3 regions of the Marinobacter nanhaiticus D15-8W genome follow, and region 3 is predicted to be linked to each of the others. Evidence: predicted binding sites of a transcription regulator. Region 3 holds the regulator's gene; each other region holds the start of a gene.
What was found. Region 3 encodes sigma-54, which starts transcription at its own class of promoters, with help from an activator protein. Its sites were predicted from a motif close to ANTGGCATNNANNTTGCTNT; they were not measured.
Positions count from the first base shown of each region.

Region 1: glnK (P-II family nitrogen regulator) is a predicted target of sigma-54. The motif match lies at 4,470-4,489, and genes of this name have one in related genera.
Region 2: flhA (flagellar biosynthesis protein FlhA) is a predicted target of sigma-54. The motif match lies at 4,159-4,178, and genes of this name have one in related genera.

Region 1 is NZ_AP028878.1:751,607-757,261, reverse strand. Features, by position in the region: gene trmB (tRNA (guanosine(46)-N7)-methyltransferase TrmB) at 344-1,069, opposite strand; gene RE428_RS03325 (histone deacetylase family protein) at 1,288-2,394, shown strand; gene RE428_RS03320 (YifB family Mg chelatase-like AAA ATPase) at 2,408-3,931, opposite strand; gene RE428_RS03315 (accessory factor UbiK family protein) at 4,011-4,271, opposite strand; gene glnK (P-II family nitrogen regulator) at 4,596-4,934, shown strand; gene RE428_RS03305 (ammonium transporter) at 5,012-5,655, shown strand, end outside.
Region 2 is NZ_AP028878.1:3,317,020-3,322,674, reverse strand. Features, by position in the region: gene flhB (flagellar biosynthesis protein FlhB) at 1-1,088, shown strand, start outside; gene RE428_RS14725 (class I SAM-dependent methyltransferase) at 1,102-1,953, opposite strand; gene RE428_RS14720 (uracil-xanthine permease family protein) at 2,042-3,310, opposite strand; gene upp (uracil phosphoribosyltransferase) at 3,313-3,951, opposite strand; gene flhA (flagellar biosynthesis protein FlhA) at 4,334-5,655, shown strand, end outside.
Region 3 is NZ_AP028878.1:1,905,773-1,911,427, reverse strand. Features, by position in the region: gene RE428_RS08615 (KdsC family phosphatase) at 1-57, shown strand, start outside; gene lptC (LPS export ABC transporter periplasmic protein LptC) at 61-651, shown strand; gene lptA (lipopolysaccharide transport periplasmic protein LptA) at 629-1,177, shown strand; gene lptB (LPS export ABC transporter ATP-binding protein) at 1,177-1,902, shown strand; gene RE428_RS08595 (hypothetical protein) at 1,941-2,309, shown strand; gene RE428_RS08590 (RNA polymerase factor sigma-54) at 2,406-3,926, shown strand; gene hpf (ribosome hibernation-promoting factor, HPF/YfiA family) at 4,050-4,358, shown strand; gene ptsN (PTS IIA-like nitrogen regulatory protein PtsN) at 4,388-4,855, shown strand; gene rapZ (RNase adapter RapZ) at 4,913-5,655, shown strand, end outside.

The sequences.
Region 1 (5,655 bases), 1.2 Mb from region 3:
CTGGCGGGGTGTAGGCGGAAGTAGCGAAGCAGCGCTTCGCCCGCCGGAACGCCCAGAGCCTCTGGCGAGGGGCCGGGGCGCGGAGCGGAGGTTTGGAGAGAGGGGGACGAGGCGAACGCCTCGCGCGAAATCGTCTCTGGCAACGATGAGCGTCTGACGGAGCTACCCCCTCTCCCCGGCCCTCTCCCGCGAGGGGAGAGGGAGTTTATGCCGGTACTTTTAAAATACGGCTACTTTTGCAACACCCTCTTCAGCTTCGGAGCAGTCCGCAGGACTGCCCCTTATCCACATGCCACTTGATCGGAAACGGGCGCCCACAAACACCGCGAGAACCTGCTTTCGATCAGTTCGTCCGCCGGAACAGCAGATCCCAGACACCGTGGCCGCGCTTGAGCCCGCGCTGCTCGAACTTGGTCAGCGGCCGATCCTTGGGCCGGGGTGAAAAACCGGCTTCCGGCATGGTGTTGGCGAAGCCTTCGGATTCGCTCATTACTTCCATCATATGTTCGCTGTAGTTTTCCCAATCCGTCGCCAAGTGGAAGATGCCGCCCACCCGCAGTTTATGGCGGATACGTTGGACGAATTCAGGCTGCACCAAGCGGCGCTTGTGGTGACGCTTCTTATGCCAGGGGTCGGGGAAGAAGAGCATGACGCGATCAAGAGACGCATCCGGCAGGCAGAAGTCGATCACATCATTGGCGTCAATGTTGTAGATCCGCACATTCTCCAGGTTACGCTCCTCAATTTCCTTGAGCAGCGCCCCAACGCCTGCGGTATGCACTTCGACACCGATAAAATCCTGCTCCGGCGCGGCTTCCGCCATGGTCGCCAGGGACTGCCCCATTCCAAACCCGATCTCCAGGTTGAGCACCGCCTGACGGCCGAAAACCTGCCGCGGATCGATCATGCCCTGCTCCCGGGTGAGGCCGAAACGCGACCAACTGCGTTCGTAGGCCTTCTTCTGGCCCTCTGTCATGCGTCCCTGGCGCAGCACGAAACTGCGGATACCGCGGCGGGTAGTTACAGGTTCATCTGAGGAAGAATGGCGCTTGTCATTCTCGTCGGTCATGGGCATCTCTCGTATCCGGTATTGGGGCTTCAGAGTGTACCAAAGGTTACGCGAGCTGAGGGATTTGGACTGTTAAAGGTCCCTTCTCGACAGTACTGTCGCCGATGATGCCTGAACACGCGCCAATAAATGACTATGCTGTGATAGCAACTGACGTCAACGACGATCACCGGCTTCGCACAAAGTCCGCAGATCGCAATCAGGGACGAGGTCCACTCATGGCAGCAAAACGCAAGGTTACCTTGTTCTATGACGAACGGGTCCTCGCCCACGCTCCGGATACCGATGCCTCCTTCCTGCCAGCGCGCCTGGATCGGCGCATCCGGCAGATACTGGCGACCCTGAACGTACCCTGGAAATACCCGGAGCACCCCGGGCGCCTCACCGCCATCATGCAGTACCTGGAACAGAACCCGATCGAGGGTGTCCATCTGGCTTCGGGCCGGGCGGCTACAGCCGAGGAGCTGGGGCGGGTCCATACCTCGGCCTATCTCAAGGATATCTACGACCTTCGTGGCAAGAATGCCTGGCTGGACGTGGATACCACAGCCGTCTCGCCCGGAAGCATCGACTCTGCCGAGGTCGCTGCAGGGACTGCGATCGCCGCCGTCGAAAGCGTCGCATCCGGCGAATCAGAATCAGCGTTCGCGCTGGTCCGGCCACCGGGGCATCATGCAGAACCGGTACGGGCGCGGGGCTTCTGCCTTTTCAATAACGTTGCTGTGGCGGCAGCCCATGCCCAGGCCGAACTGGGCCTGGAGCGGGTAATGATCATCGACTGGGACGCCCATCATGGCAACGGGACCCAGGATATTTTCTGGGCCGATCCGGACGTGCTGTTCTTCGATATCCACCGGGCTTCGCCCTTCTACCCCGGCACCGGGGCTTTGGAGGATATCGGCGCAGGTCTCGGAGAAGGTACGACGGTCAATGTTCCGGTGCCCGCAGGGTCAGGCGATGCGGCCTACCTCAAGGCTTTCCGGGAAATCCTCGAACCGGCGGCGAACTGGTTCAAGCCAGACCTGATCCTCGTGTCCGCAGGATTCGACGCCCACTGGATGGATCTGGCACTGAACGTCTCCTACGAAGGATTTGGCGCCATGACCGGCGCTATCCGGGCGGTCGCCCAGCGCCACTGTAAAGGCCGCTTGGCCTTCGTCCTTGAGGGTGGTTATAACCTGGAATCCCTGCCCCGGGGCGTTCACGCGGTGCTCAACGTACTGGCCGGCGCCGAGCCGATCGAACCCGGTATTTGCGGCTTCAAGGAAGTGGAAGCCGCCGCCCTGTTCCACCGGGACGCTTTCATTCCACCGGAGGACGAGTAAGCCCAAGCGGCCCCTAGCCAGTCGGCGCAGTCACCTGCGTGTGACGTCGATCCAGTTTACGGTATCCCAAAGCCTCCACCAGGTGGGTCTGCTGCAACTCCTCGTCGCCGGCGAGGTCGGCCAGCGTCCGCGCCACCCGCAGGATACGGTGCAAGGCCCGCGCCGATAGCCCGAGACGCTCCATAGCCTGGGCCAGCATGCGCTCGCCGGCTTCGCCGGGACGGCAGTAATGGTCCAGGGCGTCGCCGCTGAGGTCGGCATTGAGCACCCCGCGAGCGGCCTGAACCTCGCGCGCGCGCAATACCCGTTCACGCACCGTCTGGCTATCCAGCGGCTTGGCGTCCTGTCGCAGCAATGTCTCGCCGCTTTGCACCGGCACTTCCACATGCAGGTCGAACCGGTCCAGCAACGGTCCCGACAGGCGGGATTGGTAACGGGCCACCTGCTGGGGCGAACACTGGCAGTCGATACTCGGGTGTCCCCGGTACCCACACGGACAAGGGTTCATGGCGGCGACAACCTGGAATCGCGCCGGATAGGTCACCTGCTGGGCCGCACGGGAAATCACGATCTCCCCGGACTCCATGGGTTCACGCAGAACTTCCAGCACCTTGCGGTCAAATTCGGGAAGCTCATCCATGAACAGCACCCCGCGATGCGCCAGGGAGATCTCGCCCGGCCGCGGTGAACTGCCGCCACCCACCAGGGCCACGGCGGAAGCGGTATGGTGCGGGGCGCGATAGGGTGGACGCCGCCAACTACCAGGGTCGACCGTTTCACCTGCCACCGACCGCACACTGGCCACCTCCAGCGCAGCACCGTCGGTTAACGGCGGCAGGATGCCCGGCATGCGGCTGGCCAGCATACTCTTGCCAGTACCTGGCGGGCCGAAGAGCAAGAGATTGTGCGATCCGGCTGCCGCGATCTCCAATGCCCGCTTGGGGACATGCTGGCCGCGCACGTCCCGCAGGTCCGGGCATCCCATGTCGATGGGTGGCTCAGGGCATCGTGCCAGCGGCGACAAGCGCTCTTCGTCGCATAGATGGGCAACCACTTTCAGCAGGTGATCGGCAGCGTAGACGTCATCCGCCGCTGCCAATCCGGCTTCTTCGCCGTTCTCCGCCGGAATAAGTAGCTGCCTGCCCGCTTCCCGCGCAGCCATGACCGCCGGCAATACGCCGCGTACCGGACGCAATGCACCATCAAGGGCCAGCTCACCGATACATTCCAGGCCCTGGAGGCGTTCAGAGGGAATTTGCCCGGACGCCGCGAGAATGCCGAGGGCAATAGGAAGGTCGAAACGCCCGCCTTCCTTGGGAAGATCTGCAGGCGCAAGGTTGATCGTTATGCGGCGGGTGGGAAATTCGAAACCGGCGTTCATCAGCGCACTGCGAACCCGGTCCTTCGACTCGCGGACTGCCGTTTCAGGTAAGCCGACGATCGAGAGGGAAGGCAATCCGTTGGACAGGTGAATTTCTACGGTAACCGGTGGCGCAGAGACGCCCAGACGGGCGCGCGTATGGACTATGGCGAGCATGACAACCTTCCATGGTTAATTGAGGGACGATCAGCGGGATGGCGTCCTGCCACCCCGCGTTGTTCAGGTTTTGCTGGCGTCAGCTGTTCTGGTCGCCGACACGCTTTTCGAGCGCGGCCACCTGCTTCTCCAACGCTTCGACTTTTTCTCGGGTACGGAGCAGGACGGCCTGCTGGGCATCGAACTCCTCCCGTGTAACGAGGTCCAATTTATTGAGCACCGACAGCACCGTTGCGCGGGCATGCTGTTCAAAATCCTCCCGAGCGGCACGGGCCATGTCTGGAACGAATTGGCCGAACTGTCCTTGCAGCTGAGCGAAGATATCCTGCGGTGTTTTCAATTTGTCTCTCCACGGGTCCCAAGGAATGAGGGGAAAAGTGTACCATAATCGGTGTGATGCAAGGCTGGCCCGGGTGCGCACCGAAATGGCGCACCAATACGGTTCGCGACGGAACAGCACGCACCAAAGTAATGCGCGCACGTGACCCAAAGCAGGGCCACCCAATCATAAGATTTTGTTTTGTTAGTAGATTTTTGCGTTGGCACACACGATGCTTTAAGCCTCGTACGCAATCCGCACACTTGTGTGCGAGGTAGCAGCATCCCGAGCTCAAACCCTAACCCATACGAAAAAGTTTGAGACGGAATTACCAAGGAGACAGCAATGAAACTTGTGACAGCGATCATCAAGCCTTTCAAGCTGGACGATGTCCGCGAGGCATTATCCGAGATAGGCGTTCAAGGCGTGACCGTCACTGAAGTCAAGGGCTTCGGACGGCAAAAGGGGCACACCGAGCTTTATCGTGGCGCGGAATACGTGGTCGACTTCCTGCCCAAGGTCAAGGTCGAGGTTGCCATTGGCGACAACCTGCTGGATCAGGTCATCGAGTCCATCACCAAGGCGGCCAACACCGGCAAGATCGGTGACGGCAAGATCTTCGTGACCGAGCTGGAGCAGGCCATCCGGATCCGGACGGGTGAGACTGGGGAAGAAGCCGTTTAAGGCCCGCCCGGTCCTGTAAAAAACGCCAACGCAAAAATCCTATTCATCCTTGAAGAGCCTTGTGCGGAGGGCTTCACATGGAAAACAACATCTTCCATTTGCAGTACGCTATAGACACCTTTTATTTCCTTGTATGCGGCGCATTAGTCATGTGGATGGCAGCAGGCTTTGCCATGCTGGAATCCGGTCTGGTTCGCGCCAAGAACACCACTGAGATCCTGACCAAGAACGTCGCCCTGTATGCGATAGCCTGTATCATGTACATGGTATGCGGCTACGCCATTATGTATGGCGGCAATATCTTCCTGTCCGGCATGGGCGATATCGACGTGGCTGGCGTGCTGGGCGACTTCGCCGGCCGTGAGGACGGCTTCGAAGGCGGCTCCATCTACTCCGGCGCTTCAGACTTTTTCTTCCAGGTGGTATTCGTCGCCACCGCGATGTCCATCGTTTCCGGTGCGGTTGCCGAGCGCATGAAGCTCTGGGCCTTCCTGATTTTTGCCATTTTCATGACCGGCTTCATCTATCCCATGGAAGGCTCCTGGACCTGGGGCGGCGCAGCCGTACTGGGCATGTACTCCCTGGGCGACCTGGGCTTCAGCGACTTCGCCGGTTCCGGCATCGTACACATGGCGGGCGCTGCCGCGGCCCTGGCGGGTGTGCTCCTGCTGGGCGCACGTAAAGGCAAATACGGCGCGAACGGTGAGATCCGCGCGTTCCC
Region 2 (5,655 bases), 1.4 Mb from region 3:
CCCGAAGGCTTGAGAAAGCGCGGGAAGAGGGGCAGACCGCCCGTTCACGTGAATTGGCCACGATGGCTGTGCTGATGGCGGGGGCCGCAGGTTTGCTGATTTTTGGCTCCAGCCTTGGCGCATCCCTTGAAGCGATTATGCGTAGTAGCTTCGAGCTCGATCGAATGGCCGCTTTTGACACCAACCAGATGGGATTGCTGCTCGGCGCCGCTGCCGGAGAGGCGGCCTGGGCCCTGGCACCTATCCTGGTGCTGTTATTGATTGCCGCCATCGCCGGTCCGATCGGCGTGGGCGGTCTGCTGTTCAGCGGAAAGGCGGTGGCGCCGAAGTTGAGTCGCATGGACCCGATCAAGGGTCTCAAGCGCATGTTCTCCGTGCGTTCGCTAATAGAGCTGATTAAATCGATCGCCAAGGTCGCGCTGGTGATGCTGATCGCCCTCCTCATTCTCGACGTGCGCACCGAGGACCTGCTCGCCCTTGCCGATGAACCCGCGGTCCCGGCGATGGAGCACGTGGTCTGGACGGTCGCCTGGAGCTTTTTCTTCATGTCCTGTGCCATGATCGCCATCGCGGCCATCGACGTGCCTTTCCAGATCTACGATCACCACAAGAAGCTGCGTATGACCAAGCAGGAGGTCAAGGACGAGTTCAAGGACACGGAAGGTAAGCCGGAGGTCAAGGGCAGGATCCGCCAACTGCAGCGGGAGATGGCCCAGCGCCGGATGATGCAGGATGTTCCCACGGCGGACGTGGTCATTACCAACCCAGAGCATTACGCGGTAGCCCTGAAATACGACCAGAAGGCCATGGCCGCGCCTGTAGTCGTCGCCAAGGGCGCTGACCAGGTGGCATTCAAGATCATGGAAATCGCCCGTGAGCACAAGGTGGATGTATTGCGCACGCCACCCCTGACCCGGGCCGTCTACCACAACACCGAGATTGGCGGTGAGATTCCCCACGGTCTCTACGTGGCTATTGCCCAGGTGTTGGCTTATCTCTACCAGTTGCGTCGCTATCGCAAGGGGCAGGGCGAAAGACCTGGTATGCCGAATTTCCCCATTCCCAGCGATTTGCGTCGCGACGGCTAGTTTGCGATTTCTGCTAGATTCTTGCGTTCAGAATGCGAACGAGGGGATTCCCACGGCTTTGAGGGATCGGCAAGTATCCGTAATAGTCTTGCGGATTCTCCGAATCCACATCCTTGAACCCCATCCTCGCCAAGTATTCGGCCGCCTCTTCCCCGTTGCGAAAGTGAAAGCTCACCTGGGCATGGGTCATGGCGCCAAGTGTCTGACGCAGCATGTTGAGGCCGCCGCCGATAACGCCATTTGGCGGCTGCAGGTAGGTCTCGGAGATGTAGCGTGAACCGGGGCATGGAGAAAGGGTGCTGGCCAGCCGCCGCCAGAAACGGCTGATATCGTCGAGGCTAAAATAACTGGTCAGGCCTTCGGTGATGACCAGCAGTGGGCGCTTGGTGTCGAGTTGCTCATCGATAACCGTTTCCAGGCTTAGCGGCCCCGAGTCGGCAAAGATATCCAGGGGCCGGACCTGGTGGTGCTCCCCCAGAAAACCACGACTGGCCAGGAAGGCCGCCTTGCGCGTCGCCATGGCAGGCAGATCGGCCTCGACTATTCTCAGGTGCGGAAAATGTCGGCGCAGTCGTATACCGCGCGGCGAGAGGCCGCAGGCAATCTCCAATACCTGGTCTACGCCGTCGTTTTGTACCGCGTCTTCGATCAGGTGATCGATGATGAGATGACGCTGGAGCAGGAAGGTGCGCACGCTGCCACCTGCGACGATGCGGCTTATACCTTCAAAAGGGCTTAGCAGGCTGTACAGGGCCTGTCCGGACGCAGGAATCAATCCTTCCTCGGACAGACCATGCCGTTGCCAGACCGCGCCTGTATACAGGGCAGTAAAACTAATGCCGGAGCTGTCGATCGACGAGGCCATAGGAGTCTCCTGGTGGGTTCAGCACAGTGACCATGGGTCCAGAAAATTGACTCCTGGACCTTGGGTTCCTTAGCCTCAGGAGTATTGCCTATTCTGGCGCAGAGGCCTGTTGTTGCGGAATGGTCGGATCGCCCCAGGCGGCCTGGCTGCCGGGCAATATCAGGTTCAGACCAATTGCGACCAAGCCGCAAAGCGCAATCCCTTCCACCTGTCCGATCACCATGCCGCCAATCCCGAACACCAGCGTAACGCCGGCAATCACCAGGTTGCGGGGCTCCGACAGGTCCACATGATGGCGAATCAGCGTGTTCAGGCCGACAACGGCAATGGAGCCGAACAGCAGGCATAGGATGCCACCCATGACCGGCACCGGGATGGTCTGCAAGGCAGCGCCGAATTTCCCGATAAAGGCGAGGGCAATGGCCACGACCGCGGCCCAGATCATGATGCGCGGGTTGAAGTTGCGGGTCAGCATGACCGCGCCGGTCACTTCCGAATAAGTGGTGTTGGGCGGGCCGCCGAGCAACGCAGCAGCACTGGTGGCGACGCCATCCCCCAGCAGGGTGCGGTGCAAACCGGGCTTCTTGAGATAGTCCTTGCGCGTCACGGTGCCGATCGCCAGGATATCGCCGATGTGCTCCACGGCCGGGGCAATGGCGACGGGAATCATGAACAGGATCGCGCCCCAGCCGAATTCCGGCGCGACGAAGTTGGGCAGACCCAGCCATACGGCTTCACGGATCGGTGTGAGGTCGACAATGCCGACAACGGCCGACAGCACGTAGCCGACCAGCACGCCGAACATGATCGGAATGAGCCGGAAGATCCCTGTGGTGAACACCGAAAAGATGATGGTGGTCGCAAGTGAAGCCATGGCGATCCATATGGCGGTCGTGTAGGGCACCAGCTGGGCGCTGCCATCACCGGCTTTACCCATGGCCATATTGACCGCAACCGGCGCCAGGCTCAGGCCAATCACCATAATGACGGGCCCGATGACCACCGGTGGTAGCAATCGATTAAGGAAGCCGGTGCCGCGCCATTTCACCAGCCCGCTGAGAATCATGTAGAGGACGCCGGCGGCGACGAGGCCACCCAGGGTCTGTTCAAGTCCGAATTTGGCCTTGGCGGCGATGATCGGAGCGATGAACGCGAAGGATGAGGCCAGGAATATAGGGATCTGGCCTCCGGTGATGATCTGGAACAGCAATGTGCCGATACCCGCCGTGAACAGGGCCACGTTGGGATCCATCCCCGTAATCAGGGGCATGAGCACCAGGGCGCCGAAGGCGACCAGCAACATCTGGGCGCCGGCCAGGGCCTGGCGCCATACCGGTTCGTTCGGGGTGCTTTGCATATTCAGTGATCCTTTTGCTTGGTGCCGAAAATCTTGTCGCCGGCATCACCGAGGCCGGGCAGGATGTAACCTTTCTCGTTGAGTCGCTCATCGATCGAGGCTGTGTAGATAGAGACGTCCGGGTGTGCTTCCTGGACTTTCTGGATACCTTCCGGTGCGGCCACCAGCACCAGGGCACGGATTTCGGTGCTACCTGCTTTTTTGAGCAAGTCGATGGTGGAAATGAGCGAGCCGCCTGTCGCGAGCATCGGGTCGACGATCATGGCCAGGCGCTGGTCGAGTTCGCCCACCAGTTTTTCCAGGTAGGTGCTGGCTTCCAGGGTTTCTTCGTTCCGTACCTGGCCAACCACGCTCACCCGTGCACCGGGGATCAGGGTCAATACCCCTTCCAGCATCCCCATGCCCGCACGCAGGATGGGTACGATGGTGACCTTCTTGCCACTTAGGCGTTCCACTTCAACCGGCCCGGCCCAGCCTTCTATGGTGTGTTTTTCCAGAACAAAATCCTGGGTGGCTTCATAGGTCAGCAGGGCGGCGACTTCCTGGGCCAGTTCACGAAAATTCTTGGTACTGATATCGGAACGGCGCATCAGGCCGAGTTTATGGCGGATCAGGGGGTGCTTCACCTCATGGACGGGCATGGCTCACCTATATCGTCAGGTTGTTCGATCGTAAGGTTATCCGGTCGTCGGATTATTCGGGGTTGGAGGGCTCGACGTGGTCCAGTCCTGAGGCGAGCGCCACAGGTCTTTACGGGGCCTCCAAAATGCCGACAAGGATACCTTACTTGAGGCGTCCAGTCAGTCAGGGATACCCCGGCAACGCCCTGTTTTTGCAGATTTCACATCATTGGTATGGTTATTGCGCTATCCCACCCAGATACCGTCGTGCCGTCAAAAAAACGACATCACGGCACCAGAGTTAACACGCTCACGTGGAGATCTTCGGGTAGTGGATAGAGCGCTGGTCCTCAACAACGTCAAATCCCTGACAAACGGCAACCTGGGTATTCCGGTCCTGCTGATGGCCTTGCTGGGCATGATGATACTGCCCATGCCGGTCTTCCTGCTGGACGTGTTGTTTACCTTCAACATCACGCTGTCTATCGTCATCCTGCTGGTGTGTGTGTATGCCATGCGGCCGATGGAGTTTGCCGCGTTCCCCACGGTTTTGCTGGTGGCGACGCTGTTGCGCCTTGCCTTGAACGTGGCATCGACCCGGATTGTCCTGCTCAACGGTCACGAAGGCGGTGCCGCCGCCGGTAAGGTGATCGAATCGTTCGGTGAGGTGCTGATCGGCGGTAACTACGCCGTGGGTCTGGTGGTGTTTGCCATCCTGATGATCATCAACTTCATGGTTGTGACCAAAGGTGCCGGCCGTGTTTCCGAAGTCAGCGCCCGCTTTACCCTCGACGCCATGCCAGGCAAGCAGATGGCCATCGATGCCGACCTGAACGCCGGGCTGATCAACCAGGACGAGGCCAAGGCGCGCCGTTCCGAGATTGCCCAGGAGGCGGACTTCTACGGCTCCATGGACGGTGCCAGTAAATTCGTGAAGGGCGACGCGATCGCCGGTCTGCTGATTCTCTTTATCAACATTATCGGTGGTGTGGTCATCGGTATGCTCCAGCACCAGCTGGCCTTCGGCGATGCCATGCGCAGCTATGCGCTGCTGACCATCGGTGACGGCCTGGTGGCGCAGATTCCGTCGCTGCTGCTCTCCACCTCCGCTGCGATCATGGTCACCCGTGTCACCACCAGCCAGGACATGGGGCAGCAGATCCTGTCCCAGATGTTTACCGCGCCGCGTGCGTTGGGCATTGCCGCCGCCATCCTGATCATTCTTGGCCTTATCCCCGGTATGCCGCATGTGGCCTTCCTGGGACTGGGTTCAATTGCCGGCGGTCTGGCGTACTACATCTGGAAGCGTCAGCAGCAAGTGGAAGAGGACGAGAGCGTGTTCCCGGCACGGGGCAGTGGAGCGCCTCGCTCGGCACCGGCAGCGGGTCCGCAGCCGGGTGGCGACACTGGCGGCAAGGCCTTGCCGGGACCGACCGAATCGAAGGAATTGGGCTGGGACGATGTAGCCACGGTGGATATCGTCGGCCTGGAAGTGGGTTACCGCCTGATCCCGCTGGTGGATCGTTCCCAGGGCGGACAGTTGCTGACCCGGATCAAGGGCGTGCGTAAGAAGCTGTCCCAGGATCTCGGCTTTCTCATGCCGTCGGTCCACATCCGCGACAACCTGGACCTGATGCCCAACGTCTATCGCATCACCCTGATGGGCGTGACGATCGCCGAGGCGGAGATCCATCCGGATCGTGAACTGGCCATCGACCCGGGTCA
Region 3 (5,655 bases):
CAGGCACAGAACAAGCTTGCCGACCTGCACCAGACCTATCACGGAAGCGGAGGCTGAGCCATGCTGAGCCGCCTCAACCTCCTCCGACTGCGCTACCTGGGCATCGCTGCCCTTTCGGCGGTGCTGATCGGACTGTTGTGGCAGAGCGACGAGAAAAGCGACGTCGATCCGGCGGCCCAGCTCCGCGGACCCCAGGAACCCGACAGCTTCGTCGTTAATGGCGAGTACCGGTCGTTTGCCGAATCGGGCGAGGTCTCGACCATTATCAGCAGCCCTCGCATCGAGCAGTTCGATGACCAGAACCTGGCCCACATGAACGAGCCCAGGGGCCGCCTTATCGACGTCAGCACCGGTACCCCCTGGACCGTCAGGGCAAACGAGGGCCGCTACCAGCTGGACAGGGATATCATCAGACTCAGTGGCAACGTGGTCATTACCCGCCTCCTCCCCTCCGGTCAGGAGGGCCAACTGGAAACTGAGCATCTCACGCTGGATAACGACGAGCGCATTGTGCACACTGACGCCCCGGTAGTCCTGACCGAACCCCGCGGCATCACCCGGGCAACGGGTATGCAGGCCTGGATCGACGAACGAATCGTGGAACTCAAATCACAGGTGGAAGGACAGTATGACACGCCCTCAAACCGGTAAAGCCCGCATACTCCAAGGACTCCTCGGCGTCGCTCTAGTCATGGTGGGCAGTCACGTGACGGCCTTCGACCTGGACTCGGACAACCCGATCAAGGTGAGCGCCGATAGCGCCCGCCTGGATGACGCTGAGGGTACGGCGGTCTACACCGGCGACGTGGTCGTACGGCAGGATGCTACGGAACTGACCGCCGACCGGGTGGTTTTGTATCGCACCGAAGGTGTACTCGATCGCATCGAAGCGTTCGGACAACCGGCCCACTATACCCAGCCACGCCAGGGCGAAACCCCGAAGACCGATGCAGAAGCCCTGACGATCATCTATGCCGCGGGTGAGAACCGCATCACCTTCGAGAAGCAGGCGGTCATTCGCCAGGAAGGCAACGTCTTCAAAGGCGATCACATCGAATATAATACGGCCAGTCGCGTCGTAGTGGCCGAAGGCGGCCGTGACGCTGACTCGGACGGACGGGTGGAAATGGTCATTCAACCCCGTCAGAGTGAAAGCAACCAGGACGGAGCCAACTGATGGCCATCCTCTGCGCGAGCAACCTGGCGAAGAGCTATAAGCAGGTGAACGTCGTCAAGGATGTTTCCCTGGAAATCCGAAGCGGTGAAATCGTTGGACTCCTTGGCCCCAACGGTGCGGGTAAAACCACCTGCTTCTACATGATCGTGGGCCTGGTGCCGGCCGACCGCGGTCGGGTCACAATAGACGATCGCGACATCACCCCTCTGCCGATGCATGGCCGCGCCCGCGCGGGAATCGGTTACCTGCCACAGGAAGCATCCGTTTTCCGCAAGCTCAGCGTGCGCGACAACATCATGGCGATCCTGGAAACACGCAAGGGTCTGTCCCGTGCTGATCGTGAGAGCCGCCTGAAAAACCTGCTGGAAGAGTTTCACATTACCCATATTCGTGACAGCCTCGGGATGGCCCTTTCGGGGGGAGAGCGAAGGCGGGTGGAGATAGCCCGGGCATTGGCCATGGAGCCGGCCTTTATCCTGCTGGATGAACCCTTCGCCGGGGTGGATCCGATTTCTGTCAGCGACATCAAGCAGATCATTCGCCATTTGCGGGACAAAGGCATCGGCGTCCTGATTACAGATCATAACGTGCGTGAGACCCTCGATATCTGCGAAAATGCCTATATCGTCAGTGGCGGGCACATCATTGCCTCCGGACATGCGGACGATATCCTGGCCAACCAGCAGGTGAAGGAAGTCTACCTGGGGAACGAATTTCGCTTATAAGATTCGTTTTGGGATTACTGGTAACACCGACTGGATTGATGCAAACAGCGATATTGAAAAAGAACGTAGCGCTGAAAAGCCCAGTATTTGAAAACGCAGTCCTTGAAAAATCAGCCTCTGACAAAGAAGTTCTGATGAAAGAGGGGCTGAAAAGAAAAAAGCGCTCACAGGTCGAGTTGCGAATTGACGGCGCCGCGAATTGCCTGATCCTGCAAACAGCCGGACTGGCGCATATTCCTGTGAAAACGCTACACTCAAAGCATGGTCGCCCGGGCACGGGCTCAAACACCGGCGGCCATAACGTTGTCATCTGCACACCCATGGCAGTAAACTTCGGCAAAGAATTTGCTTGTAGAACCGGGTCGCTACTTTGCAGCAACCATATCAATGCCCTATGCAATGCCTAATAATTGAGGGCGCGGCTTGGTTCGGCAAAAAATTAACCGCCGATAGCGCGGAGCCTCTGAAAAGCTCCAAAGGGTGACGGGACTAATTCAATGGTAATGAAAGCTTCGCTCCAGCTTAAGCTGGGTCAGCAGCTCACCATGACACCACAATTGCAGCAGGCCATTCGCCTCCTGCAGCTGTCGACGCTGGATCTACAACAGGAGATCCAGCAGGCTCTTGAATCCAACCCCATGCTCGAGAACTCCGAGGAAGAAGAAGGCTCGGACAACTCGACTGATTCCGAGAGCAACGCCGACGGCACCGAAGTAAAGGATCAGGACGACACCCGTTCGCAACAGGAAGACGGTAACTGGGACGAATCCGGCGACGATCAGGACTGGTCAGCCGACAATGAGCAGGACATCCCGGACGATCTGCCGGTCGATACCGCCTGGGACGATATCTACCAGTCTGCACCAGCGTCAGCGTCCCGCGGTGACGACGAAGACGACACTGACTTCGAGTCGCGTAATTCCCCGACGGAAACCCTGCAGGACCACCTACTCTGGCAATTGAACCTGACACCCATGAGCGATCGCGATCGGGCAATTGCGCATGCATTGCTGGATTCCGTCGATACGCGCGGTTATCTGGTCACCAGTCTTGAGGACATCCACACCGGCCTGCTGGACGAGACCGACGAGGACCCGCTGGAAATGGACGAGGTTGAAGCGGTGCTACGCCGACTGCAGCACTTCGACCCGCCCGGCGTTTTTGCCCGGGACCTGCAGGAATGCCTGCTGATCCAGCTCAACCAGTTCCCAGCAGAAACGCCCTGGCTGCCCCAGGCCCGCCTGGTAGTAAGTCATTACATCAACTTGCTGGGCAACCGCGATTACGCCCAACTCCTGCGTCGCAGCCGGTTGACCGAAGAACAGCTGAAGGCGGTTCTGGCGCTGATTCAGACCCTGGATCCGCGTCCGGGCGACATCCTCGACCAAGCCGAGCCCGACTATGTGGTCCCGGACGTGGTCGTCAGCAAATCCAAGGGGCGTTGGCGCGTCGAACTGAATCCGGAAATTGCGCCCCGTATTCGGGTTAACGCCGGCTATGCGGCGCTGATCCGCCGGGCAGACAACAGTGCAGAGAACACCTACCTGCGCGACCAGCTTCAGGAAGCCAAGTGGTTCATCAAGAGTCTGCAGAGCCGCAACGAAACCCTGCTAAAGGTAGCGACCCGTATCGTCGAGCATCAGCAGGGCTTCCTGGATCACGGCGAGGAAGCAATGAAGCCGCTGATCCTGTCGGATATAGCCCAGGCGGTGAGCATGCACGAATCGACGATATCCCGGGTAACGACCCAGAAGTACATGCACACACCACGGGGCATTTTCGAGCTCAAATATTTCTTCTCGAGTCATGTCAGTACCAACGAAGGCGGGGAGTGTTCGTCCACTGCAATCCGTGCCATGATCAAGAAACTGGTAGCGGCAGAAACACCAAAGAAGCCGCTTAGCGACAGCAAGATTGCCGCTTTGCTCGGCGATCAGGGCATCAACGTCGCCCGAAGGACGGTAGCGAAGTATCGCGAAGCGATGCACATTCCACCGTCCAACGAACGCAAACGACTGGTATGAGGGACTGCTGCTCCAATGAGTGAGCGGCTGCGAGGGCATTATTTCTGGCGTCCGCCGTCCGCGACGGGCTCAACACCGGAGACCTTCCGGGCCTCCGGGCATGTCGACAAGTAGGAGAAGCCTATGCAACTCAATATGTCAGGTCACCATGTCGAATTGACTCCCTCCCTGAAGGACTATGTGTCAGAAAAGTTCGAGAAACTCGAACGCCATTTCGACCATATCAGTAACTGTCAGGTGACCCTGTCCGTGGTGAAGCTCCGCCATACCGCCGAAGCCACCCTCCACGTCGTCGGCGGCGAGGTTCACGCAAAGGCTCAAGACGAAGATATGTATGCAGCGATTGATTCGCTTGTAGACAAGCTTGATCGGCAGATCCTGAAGCACAAGGAGAAGACGGTCGATCGAATGCACGGCGCGGCCAGTCGCTAGCCGTTTCATCAAGGAAAAGCATTCCATCCATGACGGAAACACCTTTAACCATCCAGTCCATCCTGGTACCCGAGCTCACCCTTTGCGGTGTCTCGGGCACCAGCAAGAAGCGCATCCTGGAGCTGATCGCCGAGCACATTGCTCGGCGCTACCCAGAGCTCGAGGAAACCCAGATCTTCAACAACCTGGTTTCCCGCGAGCGCTTGGGCAGCACCGGTATTGGCCAAGGCATCGCTATCCCTCACTGTCGCCTCGAAGGCTGCACCCAGGTCATTGGCGCCCTGTTGACGCTTGAGGAAGGCGTTGCCTTCGACGCTATCGACAACCAACCGGTTGATCTGCTCTTCGTGCTGATCGTACCCAAGGAGGCGACGAGCGAGCACCTTGAGCTGCTCAGTCAGCTGGCCGAGAAATTCAATGAACGCGCTTTCTGCGAGCGATTGCGTCGGTGCGAGAACGCGACCCAGCTCTATGAGGCCATGACGCAGTCGGACTAAACGGTAAAACAGGCGGCGGTCGCGACGCCGGATCCGGACAGGGCATTAAGGCTCACCATGAAACTGATCATCGTTAGCGGTCGCTCAGGCTCCGGAAAGAGCACGGCCCTCCACGTGCTGGAAGACCTGGGTTTCTACTGCATCGACAACCTGCCCATTGGCCTGCTGTTCCCGCTAACCGAGGAAGCCAGCCAGGCCTCGCCACGCAAGTTGCGCAATATTGCGGTGAGCATCGATGCCCGCAACCTGGCAGGCGAGATTGCCAACTTCGAATCCATGCACGAACGTCTGCAGAACGCCAAGCTCAAGGTTGAGATCATCTTCCTCGACGCGACTGACCAGGCGTTGTTACAACGTTTCCATGCAACCCGACGTAAACACCCGCTGAGCGATGATCGTACGTCGCTACGTGAAGCGATCACCGGCGAGAAACGTTTATTGGAGCCCCTGGCCCGCCTCGCCGACCTCTACATCGACACCACCGAACTCTCGATGTACGAGCTGCGAGACATGGTCAAGCAGCGGATTGTCGGCCGAAGGGAACAGGAACTGGCGCTGCTGTTCCAATCCTTCGGCTTCAAGCACGGCGTGCCAGTAGATTCGGATTATGTATTCGATGTGCGCTGCCTCCCCAACCCCTACTGGGACCCCAACCTGCGCAGGTTCACCGGCGTGGATCCCGAGGTCAAGGCATTCCTTGAGCAGCAGCCGGCGACACAGCATATGCTGGATGATATCAAGCGCTTCCTCGAATCCTGGCTACCCGCTTTCCGCGAAAGCAACCGCAGCTACATGACCAT